Linked DNA regions of Cereibacter sphaeroides 2.4.1. The protein of the gene in region 2 interacts with the protein of the main gene of each other region in a pairwise test. Links are inferred from orthologs where the notes say so. Each region holds a gene or a part of one and is shown on either strand. Other genes may lie near its edges.

Region 1 (3,385 bases), 1.8 Mb from region 2 along the record:
CTCTTGCCAGACGAAGGTGTTGAGCACATTCCGATGGTCGGGCATCCGGTAGAAGATCTCGGCCGTGGTCAGCCCGTAGCCCGCCAGCATCAGTTCCGTCTCGCGCATCGTGACCCTCCGATGAGTGCATCCTGTTAAAAGGATGCCGCAGTCTGGCGATTTTTCAATGATAACGGTATGTTGTCACTCGGACCCACCGGCTGCTCGCAGCGGGGCCGCGGCCCGGCGCCCCGCGGCATTGCACCCCATATCCGGGATGGTCTATAGTCCCGGCCAACGAGATATGGTTTGCCGCGAAAGAGAGCCTCCCCTTGACCGACCGTCCCGAAGAGCCCGGCGATGATGAAGAAATGGGCAGACCGCTGAGCGGACTGCCGCAGGTCTCCATCGCCGAGGAGATGAAGACCGCCTATCTCGATTATGCGATGAGCGTCATCGTCAGCCGCGCGATCCCCGATCTGCGCGACGGGCTGAAGCCGGTGCACCGCCGCATCCTCTATGCGATGCACGAGACGGGGAACACGCACGACAAGCCCTACCGCAAGTCGGCGCGCCCGGTGGGCGACACGATGGGGAAATACCACCCCCACGGAGACGGCGCGATCTATGACGCGCTGGTGCGGATGGCGCAGCCCTTCTCGATGGGGCTGAAGCTTCTGGACGGTCAGGGCAACTTCGGCTCGATGGACGGCGACAATGCCGCGGCCATGCGCTACACCGAAGTGCGGATGGACAAGCCCGCGGCCTTCCTGCTGGCCGATATCGACAAGGATACGGTCGACTTCCAGGACAATTACGACGGCAAGGACCGCGAACCCACCGTCCTGCCCGCGCGCTTCCCGAACATGCTGGTCAATGGCGCGGGCGGCATCGCCGTCGGCATGGCCACCAACATCCCGCCGCACAACCTCGGCGAAGTGGTGGATGCCACGCTCGCCATGATCGAGAACCCCGACATCTCGACCGAGCGGCTGATGGAGATCATCCCCGGCCCCGACTTTCCGACGGGCGGCGTGATCCTCGGCCGCTCCGGCGCCCGCAAGGCCTATCTCGAGGGGCGCGGCTCGGTCATCATGCGGGCGAAGGCCCGGGTCGAGGAGATCCGCAAGGATCGCTATGCGATCGTGCTCGACGAGATCCCCTATCAGGTCAACAAGGCCACGATGATCGAGAAGATCGCGGACATGGTCCGCGAGAAGAAGATCGAGGGCATCGCCCATGTGCAGGACGAATCCGACCGGGTCGGTGTCCGCGTGGTCATCGAACTCAAGCGCGACGCCACGCCCGAGGTGGTCCTGAACCAGCTCTGGCGCTTCACGCCGATGCAGACCACCTTCGGCTGCAACATGCTGGCGCTGAACGGCGGCCGGCCCGAGCAGCTCACGCTGCGCGATTTCCTGAGCCACTTCCTGACTTTCCGCGAGGATGTGGTGGCGCGCCGCACGGCCTATGAGCTGCGCAAGGCACGCGAACGCAGCCACATCCTCTGCGGCCTCGCCGTCGCGGTCTCGAACGTGGACGAGGTGGTGGCCACGATACGCAGCTCGGCCGATCCGGCCGAGGCGCGCGAGCGGCTGATGACGCGGCGCTGGCCTGCGGCCGACATTGCCGACTATATCCGGCTGATCGACGATCCGTCGCACACGATCAACGAGGACGGCACCTACAACCTCTCCGAGATCCAGGCCCGCGCGATCCTCGACCTGCGCCTCCAGCGCCTGACGGCGATGGGCGTGAAGGAAGTGACCGACGAACTCGCCGAACTCGCCGCGAAGATCCGCGACTATCTCGACATCCTCGGCTCGCGCGAGCGGATCATGGCGATCATCTCGGACGAGCTGCGCGAGGTGAAGGACCTGTTCGCCGTGCCGCGCCGCACCGAGATCTCGGAATGGGCGGGCGACCTCGAGGACGAGGATCTGATCGAGCGCGAGGACATGGTGGTGACCATCACCTCGGGCGGCTACATCAAGCGCACCCCGCTCGCCGAATTCCGCAGCCAGCGCCGCGGCGGCAAGGGGCTCGCCTCGATGGCGACCAAGGAAGACGACGTGGTGACGACGCTCTTCGTCGCCAACACCCACACGCAGCTTCTGTTCTTCACCACCGACGGCATGGTCTACGACCTCAAGTGCTGGCGGTTGCCGCTCGGCGGGCGGACGGCGAAGGGCAAGGCCATCGTCAACATCCTGCCCATCGCGACCGGCATCAGCATCGCCGCGCTGATGAAGATCGACGAGCCCGAGGAGGAATGGGATCGCCTGCAGGTGGTCTTTGCCACCTCCGAGGGCGACGTGCGCCGCAACCGGCTGTCGGACTTCACCAACGTGAAGCGGAACGGCAAGATCGCGATGAAGCTGCCCGAGGGCGTCAGCCTCGTGAATGTCTCGATCTGCGACGAGCAGGACGATGTGATGATGGTCACGGCCCTCGGCCGGGCGATCCGCTTCTCCACCACCGACGTGCGGGTCTTCTCGGGCCGCGACTCGACCGGCGTGCGCGGCATCCGCCTCGCCTCCGGCGACCGGGTCGTCTCCATGTCGGTCATCCGGCATTTCGAGGCCGATCCGGCGGAACGCGCGGCCTATCTCAAGCAGCGCCGTCTGATGGCGGGCGTGACCGAGGAGGCCGAGGCCGACGAGGAGGAAGATGCGGTCGAGGCGGGCCAGCTCTCGCCCACCCGCTATGCCGAGATGTCGGCGGCCGAGGATCTGATCCTCACCATCACCGCGCGGGGCTTGGGCAAGATCTCGTCCAGCCACGATTATCCGGTCCGCGGCCGCGGCGGCCAGGGCGTCACCGCCTTCGAGAAGTCGATGCGCGGCGGCCAGCTCGTGGCCTCCTTCCCGGTCGAGATGAGCGATCAGGTGATGCTGGCCACTTCGGGCGGCCAGTCGATCCGGGTGCCGGTCGAGCAGATCAGCTTCCGCTCGCGCTCGGCCGGCGGCGTGCGCGTCTTCGACACCGGGGCCAGCGAGGAGGTCGTCTCGGTGGCGCGGATCGCGGATGCGGGCGACACGGCCGAGGGGGTCGAGGATGCGGAGCCGGGCGAGACCGGCGGCGACGAGGCCTGATCCATGGCAGAGAGCCTGCATATCGTGGGAGCCGGCATGGCCGGCTCCGAGGCCGCATGGCAGGCCGCCGAAATGGGCGTGCCCGTCGTGCTGCACGAGATGCGGCCGAAGGTGGGCACCTTCGCCCACCGCACCGGCCAGTTCGCCGAGATGGTCTGCTCGAACTCGTTCCGCTCGGACGATGACGAGCGCAATGCCGTGGGCCTGCTCCACTGGGAGATGCGCGCCGCGCGCGGGCTCATCATGGAGATGGCGGCCGCCCACCGGCTGCCGGCGGGCGGCGCGCTCGCCGTGGACCGCGATCCCTTTGC
Region 2 (3,143 bases):
TCGGAAACCGCCTCGCGCGCGCTCTCGCCGGGGGTCAACGATCCCGGCACGGCCATCGACGTGATCGGCACCTCGTCCCGCGTGCTGGCCGACTGGGCGAAGGCGCTGGAGAAGGCCAAGGGCGAGGTGCGCCACAGGCGGCTGCATGTGGGCCGCCTCTCGCCGGAGGATGTGCTGGAAGACGCGTTCCGCTGGATCGCCCGCGACGGGGCCGGCCAGCTCGAGGTGCAGATCCGCCTGCAGCGGGCGCTGGCCGCCCTCTCCACCTGCGCACCGCAGCTGTTCGGACATCCGGCGCGCGCGCTCTCGGAGGAGACGCTGCTGCGCGCCGAACAGGCACTGACATTCGATCGGGACCTCGACCGGCTCCGGGCCGAGGCGGCCCGGCTCGGCTTCAGGTGTCCAGATTCTCCACGTTCAGCGCGTTCTGCTGGATGAACTCGCGCCGCGGCTCGACCACGTCGCCCATGAGCTTGGTGAAGATGTCGTCGGCCTCGGCCAGATCGTCCACCTTCACCTGCAGGAGAGTTCGCGCCTCGGGATCGAGCGTCGTCTCCCACAGCTGCTCCGGGTTCATCTCGCCGAGACCCTTGTAGCGCTGGAGCGACAGGCCCTTCTCGCCCTCGGCCAGCACCGCCTTGAGCAGCGCGATCGGCCCGTGGATCGGCTGCTCGCGGTCCTTGCGGACGAGCCGCGCGCCCGGCGCATAGACATCGCGGGTCTGGCCGGAGACCTGCGACAGCCGCCGGGCCTCACCCGAGCGCAGCACGGCCCCGTCGAGGGTGCGAAGCTCTTCCACGCCGCGCAGGACGCGCGAGAGGCGGATGCCGTGATCCTGCGTGATCCGGCCCTTCCATCCGCGCTCATATTCGGCAGCGGTCAGATCCAGCCGTTCGGCCACGCGGTCGGCCACGAGCTGCAGGTCGTCATCGGCCCGGCCCGGATCGAACGCCCCCGACAGGGCCGCCTGTTCGAGGATGTTGCGCGGATAATGCGTGGGGAAGCCGTCCAGAACCCGGCGGAACTGGCGTGCGCCTTCGATCACGCGCAGAAGGTCCTGCCCCGCGATCTCCTCGCCGGTGGCCAGCCGCAGGATGGCGCCCTCGATCCCCTGGTGGATCAGGTAATCGTCGAGCGCCGCCTGATCCTTGAGATAGACCTCGGACTTGCCGCGCGCGACCTTGTAGAGCGGCGGCTGCGCGATGTAGAGGAAGCCCCCCTCGATGATCGCGGGCATCTGCCGGAAAAAGAAGGTCAAGAGCAACGTCCGGATGTGGGCGCCGTCGACGTCCGCATCGGTCATGATGATGATCTTGTGGTAGCGCAGCTTTGCGATGTCGAACTCGTCCCGCCCGATGCCCGCGCCGAGCGCCGTGATGAGCGTGCCCACCGTCTCGGAGGAGAGCATCCGGTCGAACCGCGCCCGCTCCACGTTCAGGATCTTGCCCCGGAGCGGCAGCACCGCCTGGTTCTTCCGCGCGCGCCCCTGCTTGGCCGAGCCGCCGGCCGAGTCGCCCTCGACGATGAAGAGCTCGGACAGCGCCGGGTCCTTCTCCTGACAGTCGGCCAGCTTGCCGGGCAGCGAAGCCACATCCATCGCGGTCTTGCGCCGGGTCATCTCGCGCGCCTTGCGCGCCGCCTCGCGTGCCAGCGCCGCCTCGACGATCTTGCCGACGATGGACTTGGCGATGGCGGGGTTCTCCTCGAACCACTCGGCGAGCTTCTCGTTCACGAGGTTCTCGACCGCGGGCCGCACCTCGGAGGAGACCAGCTTGTCCTTCGTCTGGCTGGAGAATTTCGGATCCGGCACCTTGACCGACAGAACGCAGGTCAACCCTTCGCGCGCGTCGTCGCCGGTGAAATCCACCTTCTCGCGCCGGGCGATGCCGCTGTCCTGCGCATATTTGGTGATGGTCCGCGTCAGCGCCCCCCGGAAGCCCGCAAGGTGGGTGCCGCCGTCGCGCTGGGGGATGTTGTTGGTGAAGGGCAGCACCGTCTCGTGATAGCTGTCGTTCCACCACATCGCGACCTCGACGCCGATGCCGCCGCGCTCGCCGGTGATGAAGATGGGCTCGGGCATCACCGGGCTCTTCGACCGATCGAGGTAGCGCACGAACTCGCGCACGCCGCCCTCGTAGAAGAGCTCGCTGTGCAGGGGCTCGGCCGGACGCTCGTCCTCGAGCAGGATCCGGACGCCCGAGTTCAGGAAGGCCAGCTCGCGCAGCCGCGCCTCCAGCGTCTTGAAGCTGTAGTCGAGGTTCGAGAAGGTCCCGTCGGGCCGGTTGGTCTTGGCCGAGGCCAGAAAGCGCACCTCGGTGCCCTTCTCGCCCGGCGCATCGCGCACGACGCGCAGATGCTCGACCGTCTCGCCATTCTCGAACCGGGCGAAATGCTCGCGCCCGTTGCGCCAGATGCGCAGCTCGAGCCAGTCCGACAGCGCGTTCACCACCGAGACGCCCACGCCATGCAGGCCGCCCGAGACCTTGTAGCTGTTCTGGTCGAATTTGCCCCCGGCATGGAGCTGGGTCATGATGACCTCGGCCGCCGACACGCCCTCGGAGGCATGCATGTCGACCGGAATTCCCCGGCCGTTGTCGCGCACCGAGACCGAGCTGTCGGCGTGGATCTTCACCGTCACGGCCGTCGCATGGCCGGCCAGAGCCTCGTCGATCCCATTGTCCACCACCTCATAGACCATGTGGTGGAGGCCCGAGCCGTCGTCGGTGTCGCCGATATACATGCCCGGACGTTTCCGGACAGCTTCCAGCCCCTTGAGAACCTTGATGGAATCGGCGCCATACTCTTCCGGCACGCGGGCAGCTTCGGCCATTCGGACAAACCCTTTGCTTTGCGCGCGAGTTATAGCGGTCCCACCCGGGAATGTCACGCCCGAGGCCCAAGATTTAGCGGCCTGCCGCCCGTCAGGGCAGGGTCAGGCTCCCGTCCTCGGCGAGCGGCCAGACCGGGTTCATGGCCATCTCCCAGACATGGCCGTCGGGATCGGCCCAATAGCCGGAATAGCCACCCCAGACCACCTTCTCGGGCCGCTTGATCGCCGTCGCGCCCGCCGCCAGCGCCGCCTCGAAGGCCGCATCCACCTCGGCCTCGGTCGGGAAATTCTGCGCGAGCGTCACGGCCCCCGT

Evidence for each region. The genes of interacting proteins can lie anywhere in the genome.
Region 1: the proteins of gyrB (region 2) and gyrA interact in binary tests that used the Escherichia coli proteins (3 or more experiments, as listed by UniProt). The link is inferred for Cereibacter sphaeroides 2.4.1 from one-to-one orthologs.

What each region holds. Positions count from the first base shown.
Region 1 is NC_007493.2:1,267,939-1,271,323, reverse strand. The notes cover bases 2-3,274. They hold gyrA (DNA gyrase subunit A), read left to right. Parts: upstream 2-311; coding sequence 312-3,074; downstream 3,075-3,274. Other genes in these bases: trmFO (methylenetetrahydrofolate--tRNA-(uracil(54)-C(5))-methyltransferase (FADH(2)-oxidizing) TrmFO), read left to right, coding at 3,078-3,274; RSP_RS06220 (usg protein), read right to left, coding at 2-108. Outside these bases: more of RSP_RS06220, read right to left, coding at 1-1; more of trmFO, read left to right, coding at 3,275-3,385. UniProt on the Escherichia coli protein: A type II topoisomerase that negatively supercoils closed circular double-stranded (ds) DNA in an ATP-dependent manner to maintain chromosomes in an underwound state.
Region 2 is NC_007493.2:3,114,650-3,117,792, reverse strand. What follows is about bases 113-3,143. They hold gyrB (DNA topoisomerase (ATP-hydrolyzing) subunit B), read right to left. Parts: upstream 2,831-3,143; coding sequence 395-2,830; downstream 113-394. Other genes in these bases: RSP_RS15115 (VOC family protein), read right to left, coding at 2,922-3,143; RSP_RS15125 (DUF2254 domain-containing protein), read left to right, coding at 113-438. Also shown: more of RSP_RS15125, read left to right, coding at 1-112. UniProt on the Escherichia coli protein: DNA gyrase negatively supercoils closed circular double-stranded DNA in an ATP-dependent manner to maintain chromosomes in an underwound state.